Regions from separate parts of the Shewanella sp. 1311 genome, predicted to be linked through region 4. Evidence: predicted binding sites of a transcription regulator. Region 4 holds the regulator's gene; each other region holds the start of a gene.
The links. The regulator sigma-54, encoded in region 4, starts transcription at its own class of promoters, with help from an activator protein. The targets are predictions, from matches to a motif close to GTTGGCACGNNNNTNGNNT.
Positions count from the first base shown of each region.

Region 1 (4,890 bases), 2.4 Mb from region 4:
GGTACTGGCCGTCCCTAAAGAAACGCTACTCACATGAGCATAGGTTGAAACGGGCAGCTCTTGGGATTTCCCATCCACTAAACCACTCGCCTTAATCGTATAGTTACCTGCGACCACTGGCAGGCCATTCTTATCTAAACCATCCCAGTTCACATCGACGTTACCACCATCGCTACCATCGACTTTAAAGGTTGTGACAACTTGGCCCTTCTCATCTTCGATACGCACAGTAATCTCTGGAATTTTATCAGGGGTACTGACCACACCTTTCATCGTTGGGCTTTCTGCTGAAATATTGCCTGTATCGGTTGGGATCAATACCTTACGACCAACGAGTCCCGATGCCTGCAGTGCTTGGCTCGACGTCATGACACTGTTTAAGTTAACAATTTCATCATTTAACTTGCCGATACCATCAACCGTCGAAAATGATGCCATCTGCGCAATCATTTGATCGTTGTCAACAGGCTTAAAAGGGTCCTGCATCGATAACTGTTGGCTTAATAACGAGAAAAAATCATCTTGGGTTAACTGTTGGCTTTTCGCTTCCGGTACAATCGAATCTTTTGGCAGACGTATGCCATCAAGAAACGGATTGCCCGTTGAGCTGGTTGATGAATTGGTCGTAACAGCATTTGACTGACTCTTATTTTGAGCCGTCTGCGCCGATGCTTGGTTAATTTGATTAATGAGGCTCACAGCTTACCTCCTAAGTAACACATGTTATTTACCCATCCCAAGTGTTTGTTGCAGCATAGACTTAGCTGCTTCAGCGACCTGAACATTCATTTGATATGAGCGCGAAGCAGAAATCATATCTGCCATTTCTTCCATGACATTAACATTCGGTTTATAAATAAAGCCGTCCGCATCCGCCATTGGATGATCGGGCGAGTATTCTTTTAGTAGTGGTCGATCACTTTCAACAATACCTTTTACCGCAACACCTTGAGAGGCTTGTTGCTGACTTTGGGCTTTGGCCATTTCAGCTTCAAAAATAGGATGACGGGAACGATAGGTCTTATCTACGCTACTCGAGACGGAATCAGCGTTAGCTATATTACTCGCAGTGGTGTTCAACCTGACCGATTGAGCCGACATTCCTGAGCCAGCAACATCAAATATGCTAAATAAACTCATGATTAATCCCCTCTCAGCGCTTTCTTCATGCCACTAAACTTACTGTCTAAAAAACCAAGCGACATTTGATATTCAAGGGCATTTTGCATAAATGCCGATTGTTCCTGTTGGATATCAACAGTATTACCATCACCAGTATCGGGTTGATTTGGCACGCGGAACTTAACAAATTGACCAGTCAACTCAGCAAGACCAAAATGCTTGTCTGTCTCTTGCATTTCAAGACTATTACGCTGCTGTTGTTGGCCACGGGCGGCCTGCATTGCCGCAGAAAAATCTACATCACGGGCTTTATAATGTGGCGTATCGGCGTTAGCGATATTGCTCGAAATGACTTCAGCTCGCTGCGCTCTAATACCGAGAGTGTACTGATGCACACCCAGTGCATTATCAAAATTGATCGCCATAAAATTGCCTCCTCGTGTCACTCACGGAAATAAAGCAATTCATGTGCCAACATAGGAGAATAATGAGAATAACAATAGGGATGAGCAAGTGATGGGTAAAAAATTACCGACAAATGTCGGTAATTTTCTTTAAAGCAGCAGACTTAAGTCTTTTTCTGGTAATAAATCCCAGGGTTACAACGGACCATGTCAAACTCATCCGTTAAACCAGCAATAGATTCTGATGCACCGAGAAATAAAATCCCTTTTGGATTAAGAGCGGCAGCGAATTGCCGCAAAATTTTTGCCTTTGCCTCAGGCGCAAAATAAATCAGCACATTGCGGCAAAAAATAATGTCGAACTTACCAAGTAAGCTATAACTTTCAAGCAGATTATGTGCCCTAAAGTTCACCAAACGCTTAACATTATCCTTTAACTTCATATTGCCTGAAGGCAAAGCATCAAAAAACTGACGCTTACGCTCCTCGGATAAACCGCGCGCTAATGCCAAGCTATCGTACTCAGCATTTTTGCAACGTTCCAACATGGAAGGCGACAAATCCGTGGCTTGAATTGACGCACTACCCGCAAGCGCACCAGGCTTCTTCTGTTGATACTCAAGAATCGTCATCGCCAATGAATAGGGTTCTTGCCCGGACGAACACGCTGCCGACCAAATCTTAAGTGGACGACCTAAACGACTGTACTCAGGTAACAAAACGTTATGCAATAACTCAAATGGATAACGATCACGGAACCAAAGGGTTTCATTGGTCGTCATAGCATCGATCACTTCAGCCCGAAGCGCACGTTCCGTAGGCTTCATCGAATGCTTAACCACATCGGATAAGGATGGCAGGTTATATTTCCCCATCAGAGGAGCAAGACGACTGCGCACCAGATATTGCTTATTTTCACCCAGTACGATGCCGCTGTGTTGCTCTAAGAACAACCTAAATTGATTATATTCAGCTTCAGCGAGTGATTTATTTGGCACATTCACATCCTAAATCCTATAGCAAGCACCAAAATCAGTGCGAAACCATCATGTTATAAAGTCGAGATTATAGCGTAAAGCGTATCTAGGTACTAACTACTGCACTTACAAACTTAAGTGTTTATTCACGGCAGCAGCCAGTTCGTCGGGATTAAACTTAGCGATAAAGTCATTGGCCCCCACTTTTTGAACCATTGCCTGATTGAATACACCACTTAACGATGTGTGCAGTACCACTTTAATATGCTTGAGCTTAGGATCATCTCGGATCTCAGCGGTCAGGGTATAACCATCCATTTCAGGCATCTCAATGTCTGAGATAATGAGAGGGATTTCATCGGCAACATTGTCCATTTCTTTGGCGATTTCTTTAAGCTTATCTAATGCTTCTCGACCATCTTTTGCGGTATCAATTTGTAAGTTCAATGACTCGAGTGAACGAATAATTTGCTTACGCGCCACGGCAGAATCATCGATAACCATAATATGGTAATGCTGGGTTCTGTCGAGGGTCAGCTTTTCATTGGCTTCTTCACTGATGGCAGTTTTAACCGGTGAAATCTCATCTAAGATTTTTTCTACGTCGAGAATTTCAACCAATTCACCTTCTATCTCAGTTACTGCCGTCAGATAAGAATAACGACCAGCACCTTGAGGCGGAGGCATAATCGCTTCCCAATTCATGTTTATAATCCGCTCAACAGAACTGACCAAGAAACCTTGAACGCTGCGGTTATATTCAGAAATAATGATGAAACAGTTTTCAGTACTCGCTAAAGGTCTACCACCTGTTGCCGCACTCAGATCAATAACTGAAATAGTCGTACCGCGAATATGCGCGACACCTTTAACATAAGGATTAAGTTTAGGCAAAGTTGTCAGTGGCGGGCACTGCAGTACTTCTTTCACCTTAAACACGTTAATCCCAAACCGTTGACGACCGTTTAATTTAAAAAGCAGCAATTCTAAACGGTTTTGGCCAACGAGCTGGGTTCGTTTGTTGACTGAATCAAGAATACTCGACATAACTCTGCCTTGTTGTTCTGTTTATGTACGGCCCTATGACTCGTTTGAGTATAGGCATATTAATTGCTTACGTCTTATCTATCGATAAACATAGTCGAAACTGAGTCAATCTTCTGACAGTAATGCAAATTATTATTACAGTGGTCAGCTTCGAACTTGATAAAAGTATAGGTGCATTCTGGCGTTACAAGCTAGTCTCTTCATTATGAAAGTAAATTTAGTCTGTTTTTTTAGTGTTTTCGCCCTCTTCATGCCCGTTTTTGCGAGTGCAGAGCCTATTGTTCCCACCGTATCGGCCATCTCAGAATTAGCTAAAGCGCTTATTTCAGAAAAGATATCCGTGCCAGCGAATGCCAAAGTCGATATTTCGCCGCAAATAGTTGACGCAAGAATGCTGCCGTCACAATGTTCGTCGCCAATTCAGGTTGAATTGGCTAGTGACAGGGAAATTAGCCGTAATAACACCCTAAAAGTCAGCTGCAATACGCAAGAGCTCGCTTACCCTTGGCAGATTTATATGTCGGTTAGAGTGGATATTTTATTCCCCGTTGTTGTCACAACTGAAACCTTAGCGCCTGGCGAACTCATCTCCCCTAGCCAAGTTGAAATCCGTTACATTGAGCAAAATAGTTTACGAGGCGCTGAATTTGATGACCCAAGTAAATTAGCTGGTGTGCGAGTCAAACGACGCGTCTCGAAGGATTATCCTATATTGAGCAATAACTTATGCTTTGTGTGTAAAAACGACTCGGTATCTATTTATGTTCGTTCTAACTCATTCGAACTTAAAACTGCGGGCGAAGCCCTACAAGATGGCAATAAAGGCGATCGGATCAGAGTCAAAAATAGCAGTTCAAACAAAGAACTAGATGCTATAGTCACGGGCATTGGCGAAGTTGAAGTAAGAATGTAAAATATTCTAAAGCTTTTTTATAAGCTGCCGATACCCCAGTTAAGAAATCCCGTACACACGACGCTGGAGCCGAAAATGGCAATTGATATTAGCAAACTCAACACTGCAACGACCACACAAGTTCGTTCAGGTGCAACTAAAACTAGCAGCGATCAATCTGCTCAAGTTGCCACAAAATCGACAACACCACAAAGAAGCGACTCAGTGGTGATTACAGCGCAAGCACAACAACTTCAAGGAGCTCAGACTAAAATGGCGAGCCTTCCTGAAGTTGATCAAAAGAAAGTGGCCGAAATTAAACAGGCTATCGCCGAAGGCCGCTATAAAATTGACCCTGAAAAGTTGGCTGCCAATATTGCAAGTTTTGAAGCCGAACTTAATGACTTGAATAAAGAGTAACTATGACTGAAATAGCTAAACTGGTAGA
Region 1 is NZ_CM181686.1:989,008-993,897, forward strand. Features, by position in the region: gene flgD (flagellar hook assembly protein FlgD) at 1-699, opposite strand, end outside; gene flgC (flagellar basal body rod protein FlgC) at 724-1,140, opposite strand; gene flgB (flagellar basal body rod protein FlgB) at 1,143-1,547, opposite strand; gene AC5YB3_RS04460 (CheR family methyltransferase) at 1,691-2,530, opposite strand; gene AC5YB3_RS04465 (chemotaxis protein CheV) at 2,630-3,550, opposite strand; gene flgA (flagellar basal body P-ring formation chaperone FlgA) at 3,756-4,463, shown strand; gene flgM (flagellar biosynthesis anti-sigma factor FlgM) at 4,539-4,862, shown strand; gene AC5YB3_RS04480 (flagella synthesis protein FlgN) at 4,865-4,890, shown strand, end outside.
Region 1: flgB (flagellar basal body rod protein FlgB) is a predicted target of sigma-54. The motif match lies at 1,580-1,598, and genes of this name have one in related genera.

Region 2 (4,890 bases), 1.5 Mb from region 4:
CGGGTTCAATGGCGATATCTTGATACTCAGCGCCCACATTCAATATGTCCGCCAGCGCAGAAGTCATTACCACTAAGGACATGCAATTCCCCGCCCTTTGGGCGTAGGTTTCACGGGCAATTTGGGTCAGGTTATCTTGATAGCGAAAATCAATTTTAGCGCTATTGGTTTGACTGGCATTGATATAACTGGCTAACCATTCGTTGGCTAACATGGCGTTATTGTGGGAAAAAGTGTATTTGTCATAGCTACGCTTTACGTCTGTCACCACCTCTGGCGGCAAATAAAAAATATCCGCAACTGAAGGAATATCGGCGACAGGGGAAAACAGTGAATCGGCAAGTAGCGACTCAAGATCAGATGGATCAGGCTCGATGGTCGTCGAGCTACAGGCAAACAACTGACTGAGTGCAGCGCCCATGATGGCACTCAGGTATACGGCTCGGAATAGTTTCGACATATGTCCTCCCACACCATTAGCTCCTATTTGAGCTTATTACAAATGGCGAAAAAGACGACATAAAATGGTTACAAAAAATGACAATCGCTATCGTTCAAAAATAATGGCAAGTGATTTAGCAAGTTAGTTACTGCGAAGGTCGATCAACCTCTATGTATAGCTCGCGCTGCTGGTAATGATATGGCCGATAGTTATGTTCCCCACAGGTGAAATAGCGATAGGGCTTTATCACAGTAATACAACCTAAGGGTAAAGCCTGCAGAATTTGGATCTGCTGCTGGCGACGCAGCGACTCCTGCCACTCAAAATCCTTGAGCACTTGATCACGCACAGCAAAGGCATCGACAGGCTCACTCGAGCGGTTAACTATGATTTCCCCTGCTAAGGCAGATACTGATATCAAGCCAGCAATAACGATAAGGCTGAGTCGCGTAAATTGACCGACAGCTGTGGCATGTAAGCTCATAGTTCACCCCTCTGTTGATGCAGTAAATACTGTAGGTAAATAGTGTAGGTAAATCATGCTGTAAGGTAATGCACGGCAGCCTGCTTAAGCCCCACTCTAAACCGCCTTGAGCTTAACCCATGACCAAGCCCCATAAAAAAGCAGAGCCTAAGCTCTGCTTTACTATCCCTCGATCCACGCTAGGCATCAAGTTGAATCACAATTAATTCGCCAGTTTACTTAGCCAGCATTTTTAACCGTAACAAACTCTGGATAGGCATCGATACCGCAATCAGACGCATCCATACCATTGTATTCTTCTTCCTCTGTCACACGGATCCCCATGGTTTTCTTAATCACATACCAAACCACAAAGGATGAACAGAATACCCAAGTAAAGATGAAGGCAGCACCGGTCAACTGCCCAGTAATAGTCGCATCAGCGTTGGATAATGGCACACACATTAGACCAAGGAAGCCAGCCACGCCGTGTACTGAAATAGCGCCCACTGGATCGTCGATCTTAATGCGATCTAAGCCCACAATCGAGAACACCACCACGCCGCCCGCAACTAAACCAACCACACCCGCCATTAACAGTGAAGGTGAAAGAGGATCTGCCGTAATCGCCACTAAACCCGCCAAAATACCGTTGAGTATCATGGTTAAATCCGCTTTACCCCAAATCATCTTACACACGATAAGCGCAGAGATAGCACCGAACGCCGCCGCAGTATTGGTATTAACAAACACTTTTGCCACTGAGCTCGCATTCGCCGCATCCGACACCATTAATTGCGAGCCACCGTTGAAGCCAAACCAGCCCATCCACAGAATAAACATACCTAAGGTTGCCATCGGCAAGTTAGAGCCAGGAATAGGATTCACTTGACCGTTAGGGCCATATTTACCCTTACGTGCACCGAGCAATAATACACCCGCAATCGCCGCCGTCGCACCTGTCATGTGCACAATACCGCTACCCGCAAAGTCCACAAAGCCCAGTTTAGAGATAAAACCTTGGCCCCAAGTCCAATACCCTTCTACTGGATAGATAACCGCTGTCATCACCACAGAGAAGAACAGGAAAGCCCATAACTTCATCCGTTCCGCCACAGCGCCAGAGACAATTGACATCGCCGTTGCCACAAACACCACTTGGAAGAAGAAGTCAGATTCTAATGCATGGCTCGCATCTGATGATTGAGAACCGATTAAGGTACCAATCGATGGCAACCACCCCCCTTCAGTGTTATCCACATACATGATGTTGTAGCCAACCAGCAGATACATCACACAGGCAATCGCGTACAACACCACGTTCTTCGTTAAAATTTCAGTGGTGTTTTTAGAGCGAACTAAACCCGCTTCTAACATGGCGAATCCCGCCGCCATCCACATAACTAACGCACCAGAAATCAAAAAGTAAAAGGTGTCGAGTGCAAAGCGTAGTTCAGTGACTGTGCCGCCTAATTTTGTTAATTCTTCCATTGTCAGCCCCTTATAGCGCTTCTGTATCGAGTTCACCCGTACGGATACGGATAGCTTGTTCTAAGTCGACGACGAAGATCTTACCGTCGCCAATTTTCCCCGTATGGGCCGCAGTGGTAATGGCCTCAATCAACATGTCGAGATTTTCAGCCTTAGTGGCAATTTCTAGTTTTACTTTTGGCAAAAAATCCACCTGATACTCGGCGCCACGATACAGCTCTGTGTGCCCTTTTTGACGGCCAAAACCTTTAACTTCGGTCACCGTCATGCCTTCAATACCTATTCCGGCGATAGCTTCACGGACATCATCCAACTTAAATGGCTTGATGATAGCGCTGACTAGTTTCATCCTGACCTCCAAAAAAACGCGATTGTTATTAACTTGTATCAAAGGTAATTCAATCATTAGGCCAACAATTTAACTTACTGATTATTTTAAACTTTAACTAAAAAAGGTTATTTTTAAAGGTTAAAAATGCACCATAATCGAGCAAAAACAAGTGCAACGCACTCTTTTAGTGAGCAGTTTAAGTGCAGCAGCTATTCGACCTTAGGCCTATTGGTAACAAGGTGAAATTGGGGTCTACTGGGGGAAGCGTAAATCGAGATGAAACCTGAGCATCACAGCACAAGCTCTTAGACAAAAGCGAAGATCATCACTAAGACAATCATCAAGCGCAGAAGGAAGGCCCGATGTTAAAACCCGAAGAATGTGTTCTCGTTATCGTCGATGTGCAGGGAAAACTTGCACAAATCATGGATAACAGTGACAAGCTGCACCAACAACTACAGACCTTAATCCAAGGTGCACAATTATTTGAAATACCCATACTGTGGTTAGAACAGCTACCCGATAAACTCGGAGCAACCAGTCCAGGGCTTCAAACCTTGCTGGAGAAAACCGGCTCCCCTATTGCCAAGCAACATTTTAGCGGCTGGCACTGTGAAGAGTTTGCGCAGGCACTCACTAAGACGGATCGCAAACACGTCATACTGGCGGGCATTGAAACCCATGTGTGTGTTTATCAAACCTGTTGTGACCTTATAGAACAGCAATATTCGGTGCATCTCGTCGCAGATGGCGTCTCGTCACGCAGTGCCGATAATAAACAACTGGGTATTCAGATGATGACGGCCAGAGGCGCCTTATTAACTAACGTGGAATCGCTATTATTTGAATTACAACATCAAGCCCAAGGCGAGCGCTTTAGGGCATTATTAAAACTGATAAAATAGTCTTAAATTCATTTAGAGTAAAATAATAAAGGTCACATTAACTTGTGACCTTTATATTAAAAAATCGTTACGAAAATTAAATTAGAAACGACCAGTCAAACCTAAACCAATAAATACACCATCAGCATCTGAATCTAATTCTCTAGCTAACTCAAAGTTTGCAGAGAAGCTATCAGACAGACGTAACCAATAAGCGGTTTTCAATACGAAAGTATCATCATGACCATCATCGGTATAGCCTAAACCAACAGACCATGACTTAGTCACATACCAATCAGCACCTAAATTGAATGTGTCGTCAGAATCTTGATGTGTCCAGTTTGCGCTCAAATCAACACCAGTGGTTGATTGCAGTGCAATAAAGCTACGCACTTTTAAACCGTATGACTCTTCGATGCTATCGCTGCCATCGTTATAGAAAGCAGATACTGCAGAGCTATCGTTGAAGTAATAACCGACTTCTGCACCGTAAGTGTTCCAGTCAAAACTGCCGATTTCAGAACGTTGATAGTTAGCAGCAATAAACCATTTAGAAGCAAATACATAAGTGCCATCAACACCAATAGTATCTAAATCTGATTCATCATAATTGCTGTAATTAACGCCAACATTAGACGTTTGAGCTAAAAATCCATTAAGCGCATAAGGACCTTTAGTTTGGTCAACTGGGCTAATGTAGTAACGATAATTCGCGTTCCACAGACCATCGCTGAACTCTTCAGAATTTGCGCTATATTTTAGGCCTGCTTCATGCTGATATGGATTATCTTGTGCAGCAGCGGCATTAACACTTACGAAACCTAATAATATTGCTAGCGCGGTAATTTTTTTCATCAAAGTATTCCCTTATATGATTATAAGCTAGGAGTAAAAGATGAAGATAACGAAGAAACAATCTCAGCATTGCTTATTCCATTATCATTAATATCCATTTAATTTTATATTTAAACGAACCTGCTCTCCTAGCGGCGCACACCTTAATGCAAAAAATATATAATTGAAATAAAAATTTAATATTTATCCTTTAATAAAGGATATAAAAAAGCTCCCTATATAGGAGCTTTTTATTATTTTGAAGTCTACTTAAGTATTATTTATAAGTGGCTTCGCGTTTTTTCGCTTCTTCATCCCACTTAGGTAACATGTCTTTCTTAAATGCTTCTTTCTCTGCATTCATTTTTTCCATGTCCATACCTAAAGCGGCTTGTGCCTTGGCTTTAGTAGAAATATCTGGGATCGTGATAGGATCTGTGATGCC
Region 2 is NZ_CM181686.1:1,859,241-1,864,130, forward strand. Features, by position in the region: gene AC5YB3_RS08435 (tetratricopeptide repeat protein) at 1-460, opposite strand, end outside; gene AC5YB3_RS08440 (hypothetical protein) at 588-926, opposite strand; gene AC5YB3_RS08445 (ammonium transporter) at 1,146-2,396, opposite strand; gene AC5YB3_RS08450 (P-II family nitrogen regulator) at 2,407-2,745, opposite strand; gene AC5YB3_RS08455 (hydrolase) at 3,090-3,632, shown strand; gene AC5YB3_RS08460 (putative porin) at 3,714-4,466, opposite strand; gene nrfA (ammonia-forming nitrite reductase cytochrome c552 subunit) at 4,723-4,890, opposite strand, start outside.
Region 2: AC5YB3_RS08450 (P-II family nitrogen regulator) is a predicted target of sigma-54. The motif match lies at 2,793-2,811, and genes of this name have one in related genera.

Region 3 (4,890 bases), 1.4 Mb from region 4:
CCATGGCTATGACTCTGGAAAGTATAAAAAAACGGATAACTTTGATAGCTATGAGACCTGCCGCGATTTTGCACGCGAACAATCGGCCTTTTACGACGATGTACCTTGGGAATGTGGTTCTATGTGCCAGTTCGATACTCGCAAGCAAGGGTTTCAATGCAAAGAAATGAAGAATGAGCGCTAACTAACCGTTCAGCATAGGTTCAATATTTATACAATAAGCTAAGCCCCTCACAGTACAACTCGTTTTCTTTACCGTCTAAGGATGCACGATTTAGAACTGACGTGTTAAACGTAATTTTTAACTTGGAGCTTACCTATGAACCTAAAAATAGCTAACTTATCAAATTCTTACTCACATAAATTTGCTTTACTAGCCCTGCTAACGATCGGAACTTGCATAAGTCTTTCAAGCCATGCGGCGCCATTGACCATCAGCCAACAACAGGCGGTTAACGCTCATTTTAGCAAATTGGCTAAGACGCAACATGCGGCTGAAAACCAAATGACTGAGCAGCTTAAGCAAGATTTTACTCAGCAATTAACCGTGCAAGAACATGAGTTTATGAATGACATCTGCCCTAAATACGGCATGACCTTCGATGTCACAACCAATGCCTGCTTACGCTAATAAGCGATGACCAAGATTAAAATGGAAAACGGGCGCTGAGCTCAGGGTATTGTTGCTTTAAATCCTTGGACTTAGTGCTAAATTTTTTCCCTACGGGCGTCGCCTTGCCCGATGGCATAAAGGGCAACTCATCACCGGTTCTATCTTCGTATAATTGCCCAGCAATAAGATCGTACTCATCCACAAAAGGATAAGCATAGGCATCTCGCTCAGGCCAAGCGGCTAAACGCGCTAAAGTATCAGGCTGATTGACTACACCATCGTAGATTTCTTTGCCGAGTGAAATCAAAAAACACCTGAATTCGGCAAAAGCATATTCAGAATCACAGCCAGTAATAATGTAAGCCGCCCCCCACACCGACCACAAATAGCTCCGGCGCATCTGCTGACCAAAGATTTTATCGAAGGCTTTTAACTCTTCATTACTCAGTTCGGCGAGTTTCTGCTTCAGTGCTTGAGTCAAAGACTCCTGTGATTGCGCCGCTTCCGTTCGCGTGACTAAACCCCAAAACTCAACTTCTGTCATAAACTTCACCTATTAGAGCCTTTCGCAAAAAGGCATATTCTACACGATATTAAGGTTATGCTGGACTCGGATTAGGGCATTTCCTACACTTGCTCATCTTCTTAGCTACCTGTCTACACATACATCTATGCCTAAACGTCTTATGCTACTGATCTCTTTATATTGCCTCTTCAGCATTGCCGCACTTTTACGGGCTGTGACAACGCAATCCTTTGATGTCTTCACCCTAGGCGTACTCCCCGTGCTCGTTGGCATAATGATGCGCACGCCGTGGTCGAGCTTAGTATTGAAGATTTATATCGGCATGCAAACCTTAGGATTTTCCGCCCTAGGCATTACAGCGATTATTGCCTATCGTATAACCCCTGAAGATGTAAAAGTGATTGTTTCTGGTCACAATATTCCTATGTTGCCGCTGACGATAAGCATTATTGTCATTTTACTCCTGCAATATTGGATCGCATTTTCTAAGGTCACGAGTCATTATTTGACCCGTCAAACGCAGTAATGGACATTTGTTGCTAAGCTGTTACTAATAGCGTAGTTTAGCGACCCAATAAAATACTTGCGACTCTTAACTTGAAGTAGACTATGAGCCATTTATCGCCCAGCGAACTTTCCATTCTTTTGGTAGAACCTTCAGATATCCAGCGTCGAATTATTATTCAACGCTTACAACAGGAAGGCATTCTCAGCATTCAAACCGCAGAAAACATTGAAGCGGCTAAAGATATTATTGCTCGCCACAAACCCGATCTTATCGCCAGCGCCATGCATTTTGATGATGGCACCGCCATCGATCTCTTAGGCTACTTAAGGGCTAGCGCTGACTGCAAAGATATTCAATTTATGCTGGTCTCGAGCGAGTGTCGCCGTGAGCAACTTGAGATATTCCGCCAATCGGGTGTGGTCGCTATCCTGCCTAAGCCCTTCAGTGCCGAGCATTTAGCCACAGCCTTAAATGCCACAATCGATCTGCTCAGCCACGATGAACTCGACCTCAGTAATTTCGATGTGCAGGATGTGCGCGTATTAGTGGTCGATGATAGCCGCATGGCAAGAAACGTTATTAAACGCACTATCGGTAACTTAGGGATGAAACTGATTACCGAGGCCGAAGATGGTGCACAGGCCATAGCGTTGATGAAAAACAATATGTTTGACTTAGTGATCACTGACTACAATATGCCAAGCGTAGATGGCCTTGCGCTGACTCAATATATCCGCAATGAAAGCCAACAATCGCATATTCCCATCTTGATGGTGTCTTCCGAAGCCAACGATACCCACCTCAGCAATGTGTCCCAAGCGGGTGTGAATGCCTTATGTGACAAACCCTTTGAACCCAAATTGGTTAAAAAATTACTCTATCAACTGTTAGAAGAATAAAACCAGAATAAAACTTAAGTCACGAACTGAGCAAATATTCTGCGCTTTACCGAACATCCTGCGGCACCTTAGACGCAAAAGGCTTTCCAAGCGCTAAACCTTATGGCATGTTAGGCACGCTTATTTCAAATAAATCTACGGAAAGAAGAGACAATAAAAATGAACAAAACTGAACTTATCGCCAAAATTGCAGAAAATGCCGATCTAACGAAAGTAGAAGCCGCACGCGCATTGAAGTCTTTTGAAGCAGCCATTACCGAATCAATGAAAAATGGTGACAAAATCTCCATCGTAGGCTTCGGTTCGTTTGAAACTGCGACTCGTGCAGCTCGCACCGGCCGTAACCCACAAACAGGTAAAGAAATTCAAATCGCTGAAGCGACTGTACCTAAGTTTAAAGCGGGTAAGACCCTACGCGACAGCGTAAACTAAGCTAGAAAATTCAAAACAACGCCTCCATTGTGAGGCGTTTTTTTTGCCCTATCCCAGTGAAACGCTGAATATTTTTTGCACAACAAGAGTGCGCCTCTGCCCCATAAACTGGCAAATAAAAACATTTTATTAACACTTGATATTCTAATATCTTGTTTTACATAGAATTGTAATAGTGGCATGTGATTAGCAAATCCCTTCTTAGAAAAAAACCAAGATGCACTAATGACCACTGCTTACTTAAGTGTGCCACTGGTGAATCGATAAATAAGTCAATCGAGGGGATGAGCATGAAGAAATCACTGTACAGCGTTTTGGCCTTATCGACGGGAATGTTACTGGCTGGCAATGCCTTTGCAGCCGTATCAGGCAACATTGGTGGTACCTCTAATTACCTATGGCGCGGCGCGACCCAAACTAAAGATGCGGTCGCAATCCAAGGTGGGATTGACTACAGCCATGATTCTGGCTTCTATGCTGGCACTTGGGCATCGAATGTAGATTTTGGTGACGATACGAGCTACGAGCTGGATCTCTACGCGGGTTATGGTGGCAGTATTACCGAAGACATCAGCTACGACTTTGGCTACCTCTACTACGCCTATCCAGACGCTCCTGGCAGCATTGATTTTGGTGAACTCCATGCTGCAGTGACTTGGAAGTGGCTTGAACTGGGTTACTCCCATGTCATCAATGCCGGTGACGATGTCGCCGCCGATCCGTTAGATAATAAAGATCTTAGCTATCTTGCCGCGACTGTCTCTGTGCCTCTCACTGAAAAACTCAGCTTATCAGTGCACTATGGCTACTCAAGCGGTGATGTTGTGCAATCTTGGTTTGGTGAAGATAACTATGCCGACTATAACGTCACACTCAGCGCAGATACCAGCATGGGCACAGTGTCGTTTATGGTTTCTGATACCGACCTCACCGATGATGATGCCAAACTGGTACTCGGCTATTCCTACAGCTTTGATCTCTAAGGTCTAACATTTAGGGTCTTACGTCTAAGGCCTAAGGCCTAACATCTAAGCCCTAAGCATAAAAAAACGCCACCTTAAACGGTGGCGTTGTCTTATCACAATCATCCATTAGGCAATGATGGGTCTGTTGGTTTTACGGGCTGCGACCATTTTCTCGATATATTCAACAATGGGCTCAGTCACCGAAATCCCAGTGGTTTGTTCAATCCCTTCAATACCGGGCGCCGAATTCACCTCAAGGATCAAAGGGCCACGGTTAGAGCGTAAAATATCCACCCCAGCGACCACCAATCCCATCGCTTTCACCGCCGCAATCGCCATCTTACGTTCCACAGCAGTGATTTTAACCACCTCACCACAGCCGCCCAAATGCAGATTGGAGCGAAAATCACCCTCGGGTCCTTGGCGCTTCATAGAGGCGATGACCTTGTCACCGACAACAAAACAACGAATATCACTGCCATTGGATTCTTTAATGTATTCCTGCACTAAGATATTCGCTTTCAGCCCCAAGAATGCTTCTATCACGCTCTCAGCAGCCGTTTTCGTCTCGGCTAATACCACGCCAATCCCTTGAGTACCTTCGAGTAACTTAATGACTAACGGAGCGCCGCCCACCATATTGATGAGATCGGGGATGTCATTCGGCTTATTGGCAAAGCCTGTCACTGGCATGCCAATCCCTTTACGGGAGAGCAATTGCAGCGCCCGCAATTTGTCCCGAGAACGCGCAATAGAGATTGAATCATTCGCCGCATACACGCCCATCATTTCGAACTGACGAACAACGGCACAACCATAAAAAGTCACGCTGGCATGAATACGCGGAATGATGGCATCAAAGCCAACTAATTCAGTGCCTTCGTAATGAATGCTAGGCTTAATGGAATTAATATTCATGTAGCAGTTCAGTGTATTGATCACAACCG
Region 3 is NZ_CM181686.1:1,991,565-1,996,454, forward strand. Features, by position in the region: gene AC5YB3_RS08995 (hypothetical protein) at 1-184, shown strand, start outside; gene AC5YB3_RS09000 (hypothetical protein) at 320-631, shown strand; gene AC5YB3_RS09005 (DUF4240 domain-containing protein) at 648-1,157, opposite strand; gene AC5YB3_RS09010 (hypothetical protein) at 1,285-1,665, shown strand; gene AC5YB3_RS09015 (response regulator) at 1,749-2,546, shown strand; gene AC5YB3_RS09020 (HU family DNA-binding protein) at 2,706-2,978, shown strand; gene AC5YB3_RS09025 (TorF family putative porin) at 3,269-3,961, shown strand; gene rimK (30S ribosomal protein S6--L-glutamate ligase) at 4,070-4,890, opposite strand, start outside.
Region 3: AC5YB3_RS09025 (TorF family putative porin) is a predicted target of sigma-54. The motif match lies at 3,153-3,171, and genes of this name have one in related genera.

Region 4 (4,890 bases):
CAACCTGTTTATCTTGTTTATCCAGACCAAGGTAAAGCACAATGGCAACTCAGAGCAGATCAGGGCAAGCTAAACAAGGAAACGGGCAAGGTTGTATTAGAAAACAATGTTATTATTGATGCCATTAGCCCAGAAGAACCGATCCAGACCTTGTCCACCAGTTATCTGGAACTCGATCTCAATACGATGATAATGACCTCTGACCGCACCATTTACGTCACAGGGAAAGATTTTAATATTCAAGGCCAAGGCCTTTATGCCGACCTCAACGCGCAAGAAGTGCAATTGACCAGTCAGGTAGTAGGAACATATGAAGCAAAATAACGTATTACTTGCCAGCCTAATGCTAATAATGAGCATGAGCGCCTTTGCTAAAGTCGACGACCTGAAACAGGAAGTCAAAATCAAGGCTGTGAGCCAAACGGCAGATATCAAGAACAACCAGATCATCTTCTTTGGTCCGGTTGAAGTCACCCAAGGTTCGATTAAAATCCATGCAGATCAACTGCGTGCATTTTCTGCCGAAGGTGAAAATAGCAAAATTTTAGTGGCCACTGGCAACCCTGCGACGTACAGCCAAGTATTAGACGATGGCCGTCCAGCCTCGGCGAGCGCGAAAGAAATTCGTTACGATATGGCGAGCCGCACCCTGACACTTAAAGGTTTAGCCTCGTTAGATCAAGCGGGCAGCCAAGTGACGGGTAATTTAATCCGCTACAACATCATCCAGCAAAAATTGATTGCCGAGAGTACCGGCAGTGGCGACGATCGCGTGATCACTATCATTCAGCCAGAAAGCTATCAAGATGATGCCAAACCAGACGCGCCAGCAGATAAACCTGTGAAAAAGCAGGACTCTAAATGACCCAAATCACCCTAAGAGCACAAAATCTGGCGAAGAGTTACAAGAGTCGCCAAGTGGTTAAAGACGTCAGTCTGACGGTAAAAACCGGTCAGGTCGTTGGCCTACTCGGCCCGAACGGCGCGGGTAAAACCACCACCTTTTACATGGTCGTTGGTCTGGTTAAAAGCGATAAAGGCCACATCTTTATCGACGATGATGATTTAACCGCAGATCCTATGCACCTGCGCGCCCGCAAAGGCATAGGTTACTTGCCACAGGAAGCCAGTATCTTCCGTAAACTGACCGTCCATGACAACATCATGGCCGTGCTTCAAACGCGTAAAGAACTAAAAAAAGAGCAAAGGGAAGAAGAGCTAGAGCATCTGCTTGAAGAGTTCCACATCACCCACATCCGTGACAGCCAAGGCATGTCATTGTCGGGCGGTGAACGTCGCCGTGTCGAAATTGCGCGGGCGTTAGCAGCAAATCCTAAGTTCATTTTGCTAGATGAACCCTTTGCTGGTGTCGATCCGATTTCGGTTATCGACATTAAAAAGATTATCGAACAGCTCAAAAGTCGTGGCCTTGGCGTGTTGATCACAGACCACAATGTCCGTGAGACATTAGATGTGTGTGAACATGCCTATATCGTGAGTCACGGAAACTTGATTGCCGAAGGAACACCCGCAGAGATCTTAGACAATCAGCAAGTTAGGGCTGTGTACTTAGGTGAACAATTCAGGCTATAGTTAATCAAGCGGAGCCAATGCAGGCAATTTATGCCACCATTGGACTCCACTCAAGATGATAACAAGCGACCTCATCCAACAATAATAACGTAGGGATCAGCGGTAACATGAAAGCGTCACTCCAGCTCAAACTGGGTCAACAGTTAACCATGACGCCACAATTACAACAGGCCATCCGTCTGTTGCAACTGTCGTCATTAGAACTGCAGCAAGAGATCCAGCAAGCCTTAGATTCTAATCCCCTTCTCGAGCTGGAAGAGGATCAATTCGACGCCACTAAAGACCCTGTAAACCAAACGCTATCCGATACGGATTTCAGTGAATCTAGCACCCTGCCGCCAGAAAAAGACAGCTCCACCATAGACACGGCAGAGTCCTTAACCAAAGAATCCATGCCCGACGAACTCCCCATGGACACCACTTGGGATGAAGTGTTCACCGCCTCTCCCAATTCTGGCCCCGGCGGCAGTCGTGAAGACGATATGCCCTTCCAAGGTGAGACCAGTGAAGGCTTGTATGAACACTTAGAATGGCAAAAAAACCTCACACCGTTTTCTGAAACCGATTTAGCCATTGCCACCGCCATTATTGATGCCATCGACGATCAAGGCTATCTCACCCAAAGCACTGACGAAATCCTCGAAGCCATGGGCAATTCTGAGGTTGAGCTCGACGAAGTCGAAGCTGTACTCAAGCGCATTCAACATTTTGATCCCATTGGTGTTGCCGCCCGCGATTTAAGCGAGTGCCTGTTGATCCAACTGTCGCATTTCGCCGCTGACACGCCCAACCTAGAAAACGCCCGCATGCTGATCAAAGATCATTTAGATCTGATCGCCGCCCGCGATTTTAGATTGTTGATGCGTAAGACTAAATTAAAAGAGGATGAGTTAAGAGACGGCATCGCGCTTATCCAAACCCTCAATCCCCGCCCAGGTTTATTGATTACGCCCAACGATGACGAATACGTCATCCCAGATGTGTCAGTGTCGAAGAAAAATGGCCGTTGGGTGGTTGAGCTTAATCCTGACTGCATGCCAAAAATCAATGTAAATCAACATTATGCTTCGATGGCGCGCAGCACTAAAAGCCAAGCCGATAGCCAATTTATTCGTGGTCATCTGCAAGAGGCTAAATGGTTTATCAAGAGTTTAGAGAGCCGTAATGATACCCTGTTGAAGGTGGCGAACTGTATCGTCCAATATCAGCAAGGTTTCTTTGAATACGGTGAAGAAGCCATGAAACCTATGGTGCTGAACGATATTGCCGAAGCGGTAGAAATGCATGAGTCGACCATCTCAAGGGTGACGACACAGAAATACATGCATACCCCTAAGGGACTTTTTGAACTAAAATACTTCTTCTCTAGCCACGTCGGTACTGACGATGGTGGGGAATGCTCATCCACAGCAATCAGAGCCTTCATTAAGAAACTGGTTGCAGCGGAAAACCAGAAAAAACCATTAAGCGACAGTAAGATGGCACAACTTCTGGCAGAACAAGGGATCAACGTAGCCCGCAGAACCATTGCGAAGTACCGAGAGGCTATGCTCATTCCGCCTTCTAATCAGCGTAAAAGTTTATAACCTACAGTGGATATCGGAGGACGTTTCTATGCAAATAAACCTGAGTGGACACCATGTCGAAATTACCGAATCGTTACGTGCATATGTAGAAGAAAAGTTTTCAAAACTTGAACGCCATTTCGAACAGATCAATAATGTGCACGTTGTGCTCAATGTCGAGAAAATGCAACAGATTGCCGAAGCGAGAATAAATCTTATCGGTGGTGAAGTTTTTGCTACTTCAGAGCATGCTGACATGTATGCCGCTATAGACGCCCTGATTGACAAGCTTGATCGTCAGGTTATTAAACACAAAGAGAAGTTAACAAAACACTAATAATGGAACTTTGTACCATACTGCGGCCGGAGTGCACTACCTGCGCCACTCCGGGCAGCAAGAAAAAGGTACTGGAACTCATCAGCGACTTAGTCGCTGCCCAGTACCCGACCCTCTCATCTCAAGAGATATTCGAAAGCCTAGTGGCGCGCGAAAAGATGGGGAGCACAGGTATAGGTAACGGCATCGCCATTCCACATGGTCGACTAGCCGATATAGATCAGCCCATTGCCATACTCATTAAGTGTGAAGAGCCGATAGCATTCGATGCTATCGATAAGCAACCTGTTGATATTTTATTTGCACTACTGGTGCCTGCAGACCAATGTCAGCAGCACTTAAGTACCTTGTCTTGCATGGCCGAAAAGCTGAGCGACAAGCAAATATTAAAGCAATTACGCAAGACGCATGATGAAACGGAACTCTATCAGGTAATCACTGGATGAAACTGGTCATAGTGTCGGGCCGCTCAGGCTCAGGCAAATCTGTCGCCCTAAGGGTACTCGAAGATCTCGGCTATTATTGTGTCGATAACCTTCCCTTGCCCTTAATCGGCACTTTGCTTGAGCAACTCAAAGGCAGTAACGATCTCGTCGCCATTAGTGTCGACGTGCGTAACATGCCTGAGCAGGACAAGGTCTTAGTAAAGCAACTCGCGAGCCTGCCTCCTGATACTGAGTTAACCAGCTTCTTCCTCAATTCCAGCGATAAAATTCTGCTCAAGCGTTACAGCGAAACCCGCCGTTTGCACCCTTTGTCGAAGAGCCAAGTCTCTTTGCAAGAAGCGATAAAACTGGAAGGGAAGCTGCTCGAGCCTATGTCAAAACTGGTCGATCACTACATAGATACGTCGAACCTGAATATCTATGATTTAAGCGACCAAGTCAGACAAATTCTGCTCGGCAGCGTTGATAAAGAGTTAGTGATTAACTTCGAGTCCTTTGGCTTTAAGCACGGTATGCCAACCGAAGCCGACTTTATGTTCGATGTACGCTTCCTGCCTAACCCACACTGGGAACTGGCGCTGCGTCCATTGACAGGCTTAGATGAACCCGTGGCTGAGTTCTTAAATCGTCAACCACTGGTCAATAAGTTCATCTGGCAAATCGAAAATTTACTGGAAACTTGGCTGCCACATCTCGAGCGCAACAATCGCAGTTATTTAACTGTGGCGATTGGCTGCACGGGTGGGCAACACAGATCGGTTTACGTCGCAGAGCAATTGGCTAAACGCTTTAGTAACGGTAAACATAAAGTTTATGCCCGCCATCGAGAGCTGAATAATGCCAAAGCTTGAACGTCAGATCACCATCTGTAACAAACTGGGATTACATGCCCGTGCCGCTACTAAGTTGGTGGTACTGGCATCCGAGTTTGATGCGACCATCACCTTAA
Region 4 is NZ_CM181686.1:3,391,096-3,395,985, reverse strand. Features, by position in the region: gene lptC (LPS export ABC transporter periplasmic protein LptC) at 1-324, shown strand, start outside; gene lptA (lipopolysaccharide transport periplasmic protein LptA) at 311-865, shown strand; gene lptB (LPS export ABC transporter ATP-binding protein) at 862-1,593, shown strand; gene AC5YB3_RS15190 (RNA polymerase factor sigma-54) at 1,701-3,179, shown strand; gene hpf (ribosome hibernation promoting factor) at 3,208-3,495, shown strand; gene ptsN (PTS IIA-like nitrogen regulatory protein PtsN) at 3,498-3,941, shown strand; gene rapZ (RNase adapter RapZ) at 3,938-4,792, shown strand; gene AC5YB3_RS15170 (HPr family phosphocarrier protein) at 4,779-4,890, shown strand, end outside.